DNA from 2 places in the Delftia sp. CH05 genome. Region 1 is predicted to be linked to the other one. Evidence: riboswitches for the same ligand, from Rfam matches in the RefSeq annotation. Region 1 holds a riboswitch; the other holds the start of a gene.
What was found. A riboswitch is a leader RNA that binds a small molecule or an ion and turns the genes downstream of it on or off. The one in region 1 is predicted to bind cobalamin.
Positions count from the first base shown of each region.

Region 2: it holds a riboswitch for cobalamin, as region 1 does, so the genes downstream of both, GRX31_RS11510 (TonB-dependent receptor) here and GRX31_RS24380 (TonB-dependent receptor domain-containing protein) in region 1, are expected to answer to the same signal.

Region 1 is NZ_WUMG01000043.1:28,713-36,006, reverse strand. It holds gene GRX31_RS24400 (AraC family transcriptional regulator) at 1-472, opposite strand, end outside; gene GRX31_RS24395 (TSUP family transporter) at 601-1,407, shown strand; gene GRX31_RS24390 (helix-turn-helix transcriptional regulator) at 1,417-1,608, opposite strand; gene GRX31_RS24385 (hypothetical protein) at 1,634-2,023, opposite strand; cobalamin riboswitch at 2,120-2,345, shown strand; gene GRX31_RS24380 (TonB-dependent receptor domain-containing protein) at 2,416-4,329, shown strand; gene GRX31_RS24375 (ABC transporter substrate-binding protein) at 4,335-5,276, shown strand; gene GRX31_RS24370 (heavy metal-binding domain-containing protein) at 5,326-5,646, opposite strand; gene GRX31_RS24365 (hypothetical protein) at 5,802-6,260, opposite strand; gene GRX31_RS24360 (hypothetical protein) at 6,419-6,682, shown strand; gene GRX31_RS24355 (H-NS histone family protein) at 6,937-7,278, shown strand.
Region 2 is NZ_WUMG01000011.1:29,882-37,175, forward strand. It holds gene GRX31_RS11495 (helix-turn-helix transcriptional regulator) at 1-234, opposite strand, end outside; gene GRX31_RS11500 (YbaK/prolyl-tRNA synthetase associated domain-containing protein) at 316-807, shown strand; gene GRX31_RS11505 (CHAD domain-containing protein) at 865-1,746, shown strand; cobalamin riboswitch at 1,801-2,084, shown strand; gene GRX31_RS11510 (TonB-dependent receptor) at 2,214-4,445, shown strand; gene GRX31_RS11515 (ABC transporter substrate-binding protein) at 4,456-5,397, shown strand; gene GRX31_RS11520 (FecCD family ABC transporter permease) at 5,394-6,416, shown strand; gene GRX31_RS11525 (ABC transporter ATP-binding protein) at 6,413-7,177, shown strand; gene GRX31_RS11530 (LLM class flavin-dependent oxidoreductase) at 7,182-7,294, shown strand, end outside.

The sequences.
Region 1 (7,294 bases):
CGGCCAGCTTTTCGTCGCGGGGAATGGGCGCGAACAGCGGCAGGCTGCGGGCCGAGGCCAGCTCGTGCAGCACCAGCGTGACCAGGGCGCCGTCGCGGCCCGCTTCGTCGTACAGCGCCGGCAGGTCGGCGCAGGACAGCAGCAACTGGTGCAGCAGCGGGGTGACGACCAGGGCCTCGCAATGCACACCCGGGCGGGGCGCAGCAGCCGGTTCGATGTACAGGCTGCGCGTGCTCACGCCCTGCATGCGCACGCTGTGCGGCTTGCTGGCCGGAATCCACACGCCGCTGTAGGGCGGGATGGTCCAGGCACCGTCATCGGTTTCCACCTCCATCAGCCCGCTCATCCCGTAGAGAAACTGCGCACGCCGGTGGCTGTGCGTGGGCAGCAGCGTGCCAGGCGTGTAGTCGGTGCCGATGGCCAGCACATCGCGCGCCACGGCGTCCACGGAATGCAGCGGGATGTTGAGCATGGGAATGTCCGGAAAACAGCCAACAGGCTTTGGCAGGAATTCAAGGATTATTGACCTATCCGCGAAAGCAGGCCAAACCGCAGCATCCTAAGGTTCAGTCCTTGCTCGTTTTTTCCAAAGGACTGTCTGTGTTCCCTCTCCTGCTGCTGGCTTTCGGTGTGCTTGCCGGCGTGACCACCGTGCTCTTCGGCTTTGGCGGCGGCTTCGTGGCCGTTCCGCTGCTTTATGCGCTGCTGACCTCCATCCACGGCGCGGACTCCGCCGTTGGCCAGGCTGCCATGCACATTGCCGTGGCCACCTCCACCTGCGTGATGATTTTCGGCGCCTCCATGGCCACGCTGCGCCAGCACCGCGCGGGCGCCCTGCCGTGGGAGCAGGTGCGGCCGCTGGCCTGCTTCATCGCGGCCGGCGCCGTGGCGGGCGCGGCGGCCGCCACCTGGATCAGCGGGGAATGGGTGCGCTGGGCCTTCATCGCCTACCTGGCCCTGACCATCGCCGACGCACTGCTGCGCCCGGGCTTCGTGCACGGCACCGCCGCCCAATTGCAGCCCATGGGCCGCAGGCCCGCCGCCATCGCAGGCTTGGCGATTGGCGCGATTGCAGCCTTCCTGGGCGTGGGCGGCAGCGTGATGACCGTGCCGCTGATGCGCCGGCGCGGCGCCAGCATGGCGGCCGCCACGGCCATGGCCAGCCCGCTGTCCCTGCCCATGGCCGTGGCGGGCACCGCTGCCTACATGCTGGCATCGCAGGGCGCGGGGCTGAGCCCCTGGCATGTGGGCTATGTGGACCTGCAGGCCTTTGCGTTGCTGACGGCCGGATCGTGGACGGGCATCAGGCTGGCAGCCCCGCTGATCGGCCGCATTCCCGATGCCCTGCATGCCAAGGCCTACCTGGCCCTGCTGGGCCTGGTGCTGCTGGTCATGATCGTGGCCTGAGCGCTGCGCTCAACCCTCCTGGAAGATCGCCTCGATCCGGGTCTCGAACACCCGGGCAATGGCGAATGCCAGCGGCAGGCTGGGGTCGTAGCGGCCCGTCTCGATCGCGTTCACGGTCTGGCGCGACACGCCCAGCAGGTCCGCCAGCGCAGCCTGGCTCCAGCCGCGCTCGGCGCGCAGTTCACGGATGGTGTTTTTCATCGCCGGGCCGCCTCTGCAGCGCGGCTCATCGGCTGCGCAGCCAGTGGGCCACCGAGGCAGCCACCCAGAGCGCACCCATCAAGGGCCACACCATGAACATGCTGAGCTTGGGAAACCCTGCCATTTCCAGGAATCCGTAGGTGAAGGTGAGGCCCGCCGTGCCCGCCGCCGCAATCGCCAGTTGCTCCAGCATGGACTTGCGCAGGAACTCGTCGGTATCGCGCACCAAGCGTACGATGGCCCGCACGGCCAGCGCAAACGCCAGCATGGGGCTGAGCAGCAGGGCCGTGCGCAGGGCCCCGGCCTGCATGTCGGCGCTGAGCAAAAGCGCCCCGACAAGCAGCGCCATGTAGAGCAGCAGCGCAAATCCCAGCTCCTTCTGGTAGCGGCGGTTGGTGACCGTTGTTTGATTCATGGAAGTCTCTCGCAATGTGTAAAGGATGCTTGACATTGTGCGATGCCACCCGCGGGCATGTCAAGCAAGCTTTACATCGGCACTGAACGCCCCGCCGTACAATCGCCGCCGTTGGTGCCAGCAGCCCCAGGGGCTGCGGTTAAACGGGAAACATGGGGCGGCCAGATAAAGCCGCCCGCATGTACTGCCCCCGCAACAGTGAGTGAAACGCCGCGTGCATGGCACCGGCCCCCGCCAAACCCGTGCCACTGGGCGTACAGCCCGGGAAGGCCTTGGCGAGTGCGTCACCAGTCTGGATACCGGCCAACAGGCGGCCGGCCGCGCATGCAGCGCAGCCGGTCTTTGTGGTTTCCGTGCCGGCGGGGTCGCTGGCGCGCAACTGGCTCGCATCCATGCACACCCTCGCCCTCGCGCGCGCCCCTGGCGCCGCTCTTCGCTCGCCCTCGGCGTTCCCCGTACTGCGCACGTTGTCCGCCCTGGCTGCGGCCTCGCTGCTGGCCTGCCAGGCCCAAGCACAGGTACAACAGGCACAACAGGCGCAGCGCGCACAGGCCTCCCAGCTCGATACCGTGGTCGTCACCGCCTCGCGCAGCGAGCAGTCCTTGCGCACCGTCACGGCCGACATGACCGTGATCGACGCCGAGACCATTGCCCGCAGCGGCGCCACCGGCGTGGCCGACCTGCTGGTGCAGGTGCCGGGCGTGCAGATCAACCGCAATGGCGGGCCGGGCCAGGTCACCTCGGTCTACCTGCGCGGCACCAGCAACCAGCACACTGCCGTGTTCATCGACGGCGTGCGCTACAGCTCGCAGGAGCTGCAGGGCGGCGCGGTCTGGTCCACCCTGCCGCTGGCGCAGATCGAGCGCATCGAAGTGCTGCGCGGCCCGGCCGCCGCCATCTATGGCTCAGACGCCATGGGCGGCGTGATCCAGATCTTCACCAAGCGGGCGGACGGCCAGACCCGCGCCTATGCCGAGGCGGGCATAGGCAACCAGGGCACCAGCAAGCTGGCCACAGGATTCCAGGGCGGAGCCAACGGCTTCACCTATGGCCTGAACCTGGCGGACGAGCGCAGCGACGGCTTCGACGTCTACCCCGGCAACACCTTCTCGCCCAACCCGGACAAGGATGGCTACAGCAACACCTCGCTGGGCCTGAACGCGGGCTACAAAACGGGCATCCACCAGATCGACGCCAGCCTGCTGCACAGCCGCCTGCGCACCCACTACGACCAGAGCCCGCCGCCGTTCGACGACTACGACGTGGTCAAGAACACCACCGGCAGCTTGCGCTGGCAGGCCGGCTGGAACGCCATGTACAAAAGCGTGGTCCAGATCTCCCATACCGACAGCCAAAGCGACCGCCACACCCAGTCGCCCGAAAGCGCCAAGGGCCGCTCCACCAACTACCTGCTACAGAACCTGTTCACGCTGGGCCAGCACCGTTTCAACATCGACCTGGAGCGCCGCGAGGACAAGCTGGACACCCAATACGCCTGGACGCAGAACACCGACAGCCGGCGCGTGCAGAACTCCCTGTCGGCCGGCTGGCGCCTGACCGAGGGCCGCCACCAGTTCGACGCCAACCTGCGCCACGACCAGGTGCGCGACCAGCAGAACAAGACCACGGGCGGCCTGGGCTACGGCCTGCAGATCGACGAGCGCTGGCGCTGGGTGGCATCGGCCGGCACGGCCTTCAGAACGCCCACGCTGTACGAGCGCTTCACGGGCCAGGCGGCGGCCGACCTCAAGCCCGAAAGCAGCACCAACGTGGAAACGGGCCTGCACTATGCGGCCGGTGCCAACCGCCTCTCGGCCGTGGTCTACCGCAACAAGTTCAAGAACCTCATCACCTACGACTGGAACAGCGCCGTTCCCTGCAACTGCTACCGCAACTGGCAAAGCGTGGAGATCACCGGCCTGACGCTGGCGGGCAGCACGCGCCTGGGCAGCGCCAACCTGGGCGCCTCGCTGGACTTCATGAACCCCGAGAACCTGGAGACCGGCAAGCTGCTGCCCTACCGCTCCAAGCGCATGCTCAAGCTCAACGCCGACACCCAGGCGGCCGGCTGGACGCTGGGCGGCGAAGCGCAGCTGTACAGCGGCCGCTATGCCGACGAGGCCAACACCTTCAAGCTGGGCGGCTACGGCGTGGTCAACCTCTACGCCCAGCGCCAGCTGACCAGGCAATGGACGCTGCTGGCCCGTGTCAACAACATCGCCGACCGCGACTACGCCCCCACGCGCGGCTATGCGAACGCAGGCCGCACCGTGTTCGTCAGCGTGCGCTGGACTCCCCTGCCCTGACCGCCATGCACCTGCTTGTGCGCCTGCCCCGCCTTCTGCTGCTGATCGCCGCCCTGGCCTGCGCGGGCGGCGCCGTCGCGCAAAAGGCGGTGGATGCGAACCAAGGCAGCACAGGCGCGAGCACAGGCACGCCGTACACCGTCACCGACATGCGCGGGCGCCAGGTGCGCCTGGCGCGCGTGCCGCAGCGCATCGTCTCGCTGCTGCCCTCGCTGACCGAATCGCTGTGCGCGCTGGACGCCTGCGAGCGCATCGTGGGCGTGGACGAGTTCTCCAACCACCCGGCGCGCGTGGCCGCCCTGCCCAAGCTGGGCCACACTTTTGCCCCGCTGGTCGAGGCCACCGTGCGGCTCAGGCCCGACGTGGTGCTGATGGCGTATTCCGCACCCGTCATCGCACAGCTGGAGCGCTTCGGCATTCCCGTGCTGGCACTGGACGCCAACGACATGGCGCAGTTGGAGCAGGTACTGCACAAGCTCGACCAGCTGCTGCAGGTGCAGCGCGCCAACGCCCTGCTGGCGCGCATGCAGGCCGAGGTGGACCAGCAGGCTAAGGCGCTGGCGGCGCTCACGCCCGCCGGGCAGAAGGTGTATTTCGAGGTGGACGCCACGCCTTATGCGGCAGGGCCGGACTCCTTCATAGGCCAGCTGCTGCAGCGCCTGGGCGCGCGCAATGTGCTGCCGCCCAACCTGGGTCCCTTCCCCCGCATCACGCCCGAATACGTGCTGCGCCAGCAGCCGGAACTCATCATCCACACGCCGCAGACGCCATCGGCCAGCTTTGCCACCCGCCCCGGCTGGAGCCGCATGCCCGCCGTGCGCTCCGGCCGCATCTGCGCGCTGGACCTGGTCGAGACGGACGTGGTCTCCCGCCCCGGCCCGCGCCTGGGCGAGGCGGCGCGGGCGCTGGCCCGCTGCCTGCAGTTGCCGAACACGGCGCCGCGTTGACTTCGCTGGTCTGCTTGGCCCGCTTGGCCCGCTTGGCCGATGGCCCTGCCTACTCCAGCACCACGGCCGTGCCGCTGGCAGACACCATCAACATGCCGCTGCCCTGGCCCAGCACTTCGTAATCCAGGTCCACCCCCACCACGGCATTCGCGCCCAGTTCCTGGGCGCGTTCCTCCAGCTCCTTGAGCGCAATCTCGCGCGCCCGCTGCAGCTCGCGCTCATAGGTGGCTGACCGCCCGCCCACGATGTCGCGCAGCCCGGCAAACAAGTCCTTGAACACATTGGCGCCCAAAATCGCCTCGCCCGCGACCACGCCGCAGTAGCGGGTGATGCGGCGGCCTTCGATCTGGGGGGTGGTGGTGATGATCATTGAAGCTCCTGGGTGTTGGTGATGGGAGTGCCGAGCTTTCGCCACTCGGCCGGACTAGCTGTGAACCGTCAAGCGATTGTTTGGAGATTTGATCCTAGACACGGAGCGACTTGGCCGCTGCTGCGGTGCAGTCTGTGCCAGTTGTAATGATGCTGTCAGCTCGCCAGGGCATTGGTCCGCTCAGCCGAGTTCTGGCACGTCCATCCATCGGACTTGCCTACTATCGCTGCCCGCGTCTGTTCAAGCCCCATCACCACCCGCCCTCTTGCCTTTCCGGATTTGATCGCCACCGGCAGCCGGCTCAACCAATGCCCGTTTGGCCCCAGCGACGTGACGCGCAGGTTGGACAACTGGCGCGATGTGGGCAAGGGTTTCATGGAAAGTACACGAATGCACTCATCGAGCTGAGCCGCAGAGGAAAAACGCAGTACATGCGTCCCGAACTCCACACAGAGAACGGCAAAGCCCTTGTGGGGAATGTGAGCAGGTGCCGAGGGCAGGTAACGGCTGGCGCGGCACCAGAGCCCAACCTCTTGCTCGACATGCACCCAGTAGGCCATGGGTTCGGCACGCCAGTCCTCAACGAATTCGATCCAATGGCGGGGCGCTGGCACAGGCCGTCTCCTTCAGAGGTATTCAAGAGGCGGATTGTGTCGCAAAGTACGGCGCGATTTGCCTTGGTGCCCGCCATCACGCCGGGCCGTAGATGGCCCAAGTACTTACATTCACGGTTCCGGCACACAGTCGCCAGTATTCATGGCAGGACCATCCCATGCGCACCAATGAGTCAAAAATCCTGGCGAAAGCCATATACGAGATCCGTCTTCTCCTGAGCGGATATCTGGGGAGCAACGTGGATGCTGATCCGAGCGTACGGATCGCAGCGCACCTGGCCTATGCCCTGCACAACGATGCATTGGCCGTGCTGGAGGGAAATGGCTTCAGCGCCGACGAAGCGCTGAAGCGGGTGGCGGCCGTGGACTCGCTTCTAGGAGTCGAAGCGGGGAGTGAATTCGTCCGCAGCTTGGAAGCTTAGGGCTGCCTTGCCAGGCCGGTACAACGCGGGATATTCCATCTGGCGTGATCGCTGCGGCCGTGCCGTGCCGGGTGGTGCGGGCGCGAGCCACCGAGGATAGGGCCGTCCTTTTCATGCCTGGCGCAGCTTCCACATGACGGCAGCAGTGCCCCATGCCTTCCTCGCCTGCCTTTTGTCGCCCGGCATGACCCTGCAGACAGGCATGTCTCGCCCGAACAGCCCCATAATCTGGCTTCAAAAATTTCGCACCCCCTATGACACAGTCCCTCAAAGAACTCCTTGCGGCCAAGGCCGCGCTGGATATGGAAATTGCCAAGGCCCGCACCTCGGCGGCCGACGCAGCCCTGTCCAAGGTCCAGAAGCTGGTGACCGATTTCGGGTTCACCCAGCAGCAAGTGTTCCCCTACATCCCAGCAAAAACCAGCGCACCGGCGAAGTATCGCGATCCGTCTACAGGAGCAACGTGGACAGGTCGCGGCAAGCCTCCGAACTGGATCAAGGACCAGGATCGCGACGACTTCCTCATCGAACGCAAACCCGAGGCGGCCCAAGGCCCGTTCCTCGCAGAAATGGCGGCAGCGGCAGCTCGCAACTGAAGGCGCTGCACACGGC
Region 2 (7,294 bases), on a different contig from region 1:
GGCGATGACCTGCTCGTAGCCGGGGTCCTGGATGCGGGCCAGGCCCAGCTCCGTCGCGCCCTGGCCGACCTCGCGGCCCGAGAGATTGTTGTGGATGGCCAGCACCGCATGGGACGGGTCGAGCAGGTCATGCACCACCACCTCGCAGAACGGGGCAAGGGTCTGGCCCAGGCCTTCGGCGATCTTGGCCACCTGTTCCAGCAGTTGGCGCTGCTCGGGAGTGCGTTGTGTCATATTGGACATTTTGTTTTGAATTGGACAAAATGTCAAAACCCAGGCGACCTGCCTCCTTGTCCGTTTCTTGTGCTCCCTGCCATGTTCGACACCCTTGTTCACCTGCTGCAATCCCAGGACGCGCGCTTTCGCGTGATCGAGCACCCTGCCGAGGGCCGCTCCGACCTCGTCGCCGAAATCCGGGGCACCGCCCCCGGCCAGGGCGCCAAGGCCATGCTCTGCAAGAGCCGCGATGCGGCCGGTGCGGGCGATCCCCAGCTGTTCCTGGCCGTGCTGCCCGGCGACCGCAAGCTGGACTTCAAGCGCCTGGCCCAGGCCGTGGGCGTGCGCAAGGCCACGCTGGCCTCGCCCGAGGAGGCCCAGGCCGCCACCGGCTGCGTGATGGGATCGGTGCCGCCGTTCTCCTTCAACCCGCAGGTGCGCCTGGTGGTGGACCCGGCACTGGTGGAGCGCTTTGCCGAGATCGCCTTCAATGCGGGCCGGCTGGACCGCTCCATCGTGCTGGACTCGGCCGACTATGTGCGCATTGCCCGGCCCGCGCTGCACAGCCTGAGCGGGGATGGCGCCGATTGACCCGGGGGCCGGGCGGTGCCCACAATCGCAGCAACGCCCGCACATCCTCTCCTGACCATGACCACCCCTGCCAGGCAGTTCCCCGACCGGCCCGATGCGGCCGGCTTTGTGCGTGCGACGCTGGCTGCCGCACTGGCCCAGGTGCAGTCGCATATGGATGCCGTGGACGCCGGCAGCGGCGAGGCCGAACGCATCCACCAGCTGCGCGTGGCCCTGCGGCGCCTGCGCACCCTGCTGCGCGAATGCGCAGGGCTGGCGCCCGGCATGCGCGCCGAATGGGATGCCCCGCTGGCCCTGGCCTTTGCGCGCCTGGGCACGCTGCGCGATGCCGGCACCCTGGCCGACGTGGTGCGGCCGCTGCTGCAGGACGCCGATGCGCCCTTGTGCGAATGGGCCGTGCCGGATGCCGGGCAGGCCGACGCGGACGCGGCCGCTGCGGTCCGCGAGCTGCAGTTCCTGCAAACGCTGGCCGAGATCCATGCGCTGGCGCAGGCGCCTGCAGGCAAGCGGCAGCCCGGCCTGGTCAGCCTGTCCGCCGCAGGCACGCGCAAGTACCTGGCACGGCGGCTGGCGCGCCTGCACCGCCAGGTGCTGCGCGACGGCCGGCAGTTCGACCGCCTGCCGCTGGCGCAGCAGCACCGCGTGCGCAAGCGGCTCAAGCGCCTGCGCTACCTGGCGGACTTCGCGCGGGAATTCGCGCCCGGAATGTGGCCCGGCAAAAAGGGCCGGCGCTTTGCCGAGGCGCTGGTGCCCGCCCAGGACGCGCTGGGCCTGCACAACGACATGGCCGTGGCGGCCGCGCTTTTTCGTGACCAGGCCGGCACGGATCCGCGCGCCTGGTTTGCCGCCGGCTACCTGCAGGCCCGCCTGGCCACCAGCGCGCGCAGCAGCCGCCGCGCGCTGCGTGCGCTGGCCCACGTGCCGGGCTTCTGGGCCTAGACCGCATCAGCGATAATCCGCCGCTGGCGCACCGCCGCAGCCCCTGGGCCGTGGCGGTGCGCTGTTGCTGAAGGTGCCCCATGCCGCTTGCCGGCCAGGGGTTCAACGGGAAGCAGGTGCGCGATGCCATCGAGGTGGCCGCTCGCAATGCCTGCGCTGCCCCCGCAACGGTCAGCGGAATACAACTCCCCACGCTGGCGCGCCACCCACCGGTTGCGCGCCGCAAGCCACTGTGTCTGGACGGACATGGGAAGGCGGGGATGCCTGCTGCAGCGCGCCCACGATGCGCGCCGCAGCGTTCCGCAAGCCCGGATACCGGCCTTCTGCATTGCTTTCGGACGCCGCGGGAGTGCGCCTGTCCGGTCCGGCCCCAGCCTGCGCTGCCGTGGCCGGCTCCGGCGTGCGCGCCGTGCGGCGTGGTTCAGACGATAGGCCCCACGGGTGACTGGGGCAGTTGGATTCAACGCATGCGCTTCGCTTCTTTGGCCGCCGATTGTTCCGGCCCCTTTCCCCTTCCTCCCTTCCTGCGCCCGGCCACCGCTGCGGCCGTGCTGGCCTGCTGCGCCGCGGCGGCCGGCGCCGCACAGGAACCGGCGGCCGGCAAAGCCGGTGCACCCGCCGACGATGCGCTGGACGCCGTCTTCGTGACCGCCACGGCGCGGCCCGAGGCGCGCAGCCGCATCGCGGGCACCACGCAGACCATCGACCGCGAGGCCATAGAGCGCTCCAGCGCGCGCTCGGTCACCGACCTGCTGGCCGAGAACGCCGTGGGCTTTCTCAGCGAATGGACGGCGGCCCAGACCTCGATGAACCTGCGCGGCGCCTCCACCGACGGCCAGGGGCGCGACTTCCGCAGCCAGGTGCTGGTGCTGGTCAACGGCCGGCGCGCGGGCACGGCCAACCTGTCCAAGCTCAGCCCCTCGGATGTGGAGCGCATCGAGATCGTGCGCGGCCCGTCCTCGGTGATCTACGGCAGCCAGGCCATGGGCGGGGTGGTCAACATCATCATGAAGACGGGGGCTACGGCGCCCGGCACGCGTGCCCAGGTCCAGGCCGGCTCGTGGGACCTGTGGCGCACCGATGCGCAGACGGCCGGCGCCAATGACCGCTTCGACTGGTACTTCGGCGTGAGCGCAGGCGGGCGCGGCGACTACGAGTCGGGCGATGGCGGCACGCGCATGGAGAACACGGGCTGGAAGCGGCGCGGCGCCAGCGGCGCCCTGGGCTGGCAGCTGCACGAGCTGCACCGCGTGGAGCTGCAGCTGCGCACGGACGGCATCTACAACGCGGGCTTTCGCGGATCGGGCGCCAACATCTACAGCCGAGACAACCGCAGCAACCGCTCGCTGGACCTGACCTACGAGGGCGCACTGCCCGGCCAGCGCCTGAGCTGGACGACCCACCTCTACAGCCTGGTCGATACCGATGAGTTCAACTGGGCATCGCCCGTGATCCGCTCGGGCAACAGCGCCGTGCCCGGCACGGCGCGCGACTACAACCACCGCCAGCTGGACGCCACGGGCCTGCGCTTTCAGCCGCGCCTGCGTGTCAGCCAGACCAATGACCTGCTGATGGGCTTCGACTGGGAGCGCAGCAAGCTGCGCTCCGACCGCCTGCGCGTGGCCATGCCGGGCGGCCCGGCGGGCCAGGTTGCGCCCTACGACAACAACCAGACCGAGCAGGTGCACGCGCTGTACGTCGAGGACGCGCAGACCCTGTTCGACGACCGCCTGACCCTGCGCGCCGGCCTGCGCAAGACCTGGGGCACGACACGCTTCGACGAGACGCCCAACCTGGCCCTGGCCCAGGCCAGCACGCGCGACTACGACAACCACACCTGGTCGGCCGGCGCCACCTGGAAGGCCACGGACCGGCTCACGCTGCGCGCTGCGGCCTCCACGGGCTTTCGCGCGCCCACGGCCACGGAGCTGGCCTCGGACTTCACGGCCGTCGGCGGTGGCCGCACCTTCGGCAACCCCAACCTCAAGCCCGAGACCAGCCGCCAGATCGAGGTCGGCGCCGCGCTGCAGCAGCCCGGCTGGCGCGTGGATGCGGCCCTGTTCCAGAACACCATCAGCGACCGCATCATCACCGTCTCGCGCGGGGCCACGACCAATACCTCGGACTACGCCAACAACGCGGCCGACATCGTGGCGCGCGGCCTGGAAATGCAGGCCGACATGGACCTGGCGCGGGCGCTGAACCTGACGGGCCACCAGCTCAAGGCCTGGGCTGGCGGCTACTACCACTTCAGCATGCGGGACAAGGGATCGCCGGCGTCGGCCAATACCGACAAGGTGCAGCGCATGTACCGCTACGAGGCCTCGGCCGGCGTGCGCTACGGGCGCGGCAGCGGGCGGCTGCAGGGCGACTGGAGCCTGCAGCTGTCCACGCTGCTGCGCGGTCCCATGTGGTACGACACGGAAGAGTCGCTGCTCATCCCGCAGGGCGAGCCCCGCAGCACCTTCATCCACCGCAAGGGCGCCTTCACCATCTGGAACCTGCGTGCCGACTACCGCGTGTCGCCGGGCGTCAAGCTGTTCGCGGCCGTGAACAACCTGTTCGACCTGAACCGCCACCCCATCTTCATCGCGCTGGACCGTGCGCCCTGCATCGCCAACCCGGCGTACCAGAACGGCGGCTGCGGAACGTCGATGGCGGGCCGCGAACTCATGGTCGGCCTGCAAGCAGAGTTTTGAGGACCATGGCATGAGGCAATCCAGCACCACGCGCCGCCAGTTGCTGCGCCAGGGCGCGGCAGCGGCCCTGGCCTGCGGCCTGCCCGCGGCCTGGGCCGACACCGTCGCTGCAGGCGGTCCGGTGGTGCTGCAGGATGCGCTGGGCCGGCGCGTGGAGATTGCCGCGCCGCCGCAGCGCATCGTCTCCATCTTTGCCTCCAATACCGAGCTGGTGGCCGCGCTGGGCCTGCTGGACCGCGTGGTGGGCGTGGAGGATTTCACGCGCTTTCCACCGGGCGTGGAGCGCATTCCCAAGGTGGGCGGGCGGCTGGGGTTCTCGGTGGACGCCGTGGTGGCGCGCCAGCCGGACCTGGTCATCGTCACGCCCGCGCGCCAGGCGGCGCACCAGCTGGTCGATCCCATGGAGCGCATCGGCGTGCCGGTGATGGTGCTGCTCAGCCGCTCGCTGGCCGAGGTGATGGACAACCTGCGCCTGGTGGCCCGCGCCACGGGCGTGCAGGCGCGCGGCCAGGCGCTGGCCCTGGCGCAGGAGGCGCGGCTGCTGCGCGTGGACCGGCAGGTGGCCGGCCAGCCCCGGCCGCGCGCGCTCATGGTCACGGGCCGGCTGGGCAACGGCATGCTGCTGGCGGCACGCCCTGGCACCTATACCGGCGAGGCCATGGTGCGCGCGGGCGCTTCGTTCGCGCTGGACGGCCTGGGCACCGTGCCCCAGGTCTCGCCCGAGGCCGTGCTGGCCGCCGACCCCGATGTGCTGCTGTTCGCGGGCACGCAGGAGGCCATGCAGGACCTGATCGGCCAGCGCGGCTGGCGCGACCTGCGTGCCGTGCGCGGCGGCCGGGCCACCACGGTGGCGCGTGCCGAGTTCCTGATTCCCGGGCCGCGCACCTTCGGCGGCGTGGAAAAGCTCTCGCGCTGGCTGCACCCTGCGGCCTGGGCCGGGGAGGCCGCATGAATTCCCTTTCACATCCACCTGCGTGGCGCCCCTGGGCCGGTGCGGTCCTGCTGCTGCTGGCCAGCCTGCTGATCGCCGCCTGCGCGGGCCACCAGTGGGCCAGCCCTGCCGACCTGCTGGCCGCGCTGGGCGGCGAAGACAGCCTGCGCAGCCGGCTGCTGCTGCAGTGGCGCGTGCCGCGCGTGCTGGCAGCCGCCCTGGTGGGCGCGCTGCTGGGCCTGTCGGGCGCCATCTTCCAGGGCGTGTTCCGCAATCCGCTGGCCGAGCCCTATCTGCTGGGCGCCTCGGGCGGCGCGGCACTGGGGGCGACTGTCGCCCTGCTGGTTCCCATGCATCTATTGTTCGGCCTGCCCCAGGCATGGACGCTGCCCGTGCTGGCCTTTGCGGGCGCCTGGGGTTCGACCGTGCTGGTGCTGGCCGTCTCGCGCGTGGCCGGTGCCACCGATGCGGCCGGCATGCTGCTGGCCGGCGTGGCGCTGGCGGCCGTGCTGGGCGCGCTGCGCTCGTTCCTGATGCTGGCGCTGTCCGATGAGACGGTGAGCCTGCAGGTGGTGCTCAGCTGGGTGCTGGGCGGCATACAGACGCCGTCGTGGAGCGGCCTGGGCCTGCTGGCCGGTGCCTCCCTGGCCTGCCTGGCCGGTGCCATGGCGCTGGCGCGCGGGCTGGACCTGCTGGGCCTGGGGCAGGATGCGGCCCAGGGCTTCGGCCTGGATGTGGCGCGCTTCACGCCGCTGGCCGTGCTGGCCGGCTCGCTGGTGGTGGCCGTGGCCGTGGCCTATGGCGGGCTGGTGGCCTTCGTGGGTCTGGCTGCGCCGCACATCGCGCGCTGGATGGCGGGACCGCTGCACCGCGCAGCCCTGCCGGCGTCGGCGCTCACGGGCGCCATCATCGTCACGCTGGCCGATGCGATTGCGCGCAGCATGCTGCCGCCGGCCGAAATCCCGTTGGGTCTGGTCACGGCCGTGGCCGGCGGGCCCTTCTTCATCGTGCTGCTGGCGCGCAGGCTGAGGTCCGCATGAACGGTGCCATCCCTTCCGTCACACCGCGCCTGCAGGCCCGGTCCCTCACGCTGCGCCATCGTGGCCGCAGTGTGCTGGACGCCGTCTCGCTGCATTTGCCCGCCTGCGGCGCCGTGGCCCTGGTCGGACCCAATGGCGCGGGCAAGTCCAGCCTGCTGTCCCTGCTGGCGGGGCTGCAGGCGCCTGCATCCGGCAGCGTGCTGCTGGACGGGCAAGACATTGCAACCCTGCCCGTGGCCGAGCGCGCACGCCGCGTGGGCTACATGCCCCAGCGCTTTGCGCCGCACTGGGACCTGACGCTGGCCGAGCTCATGCACATGCGGCTGGCGGGCCGGGGTGATGTCGAGGCGGCCATTGCAGGCGCCGGGCTGCAGGATTTCGCGCGCAGGCGCTGGTCCACGCTGTCCGGCGGCGAGCAGGCGCGTGCCCTGCTGGCCACCGTGCTGGCCACCGACCCGCCCGTGCTGCTGGCCGACGAGCCCGGCGCCGCGCTGGACGTGCGCCACCGCCTGGCCCTGGTGCAGGCGCTGGCGCAGCGCGGGCGCGAGCGGCTGGTGCTGGTGGTCATGCATGACCTGGACCTGGCGCTGGCGCACTTCGGGCGCGTCATCGTGCTGGACCAGGGGCGCATTGCGCTCGATGGGGACCCTGCCGAGCTGCTGCATGCGCCGGGGCTGGATGCCGTGTTCGGCGTGGATTTCGAGCGCATCGACGCACCCCCGCAAACCTTGCTGCGCGCGCGGCTGAAACAGGAGAACTGACCCCATGCGCATCGATCTGGCCGGCTGGACGCGCGACGCCACGCGCGGCGACCACCGTGAATTCCTGGCGCTGTTCGAGCGCGCCGAGCGCCTGGGTTTCCAGGGCGTGTGGTTCAA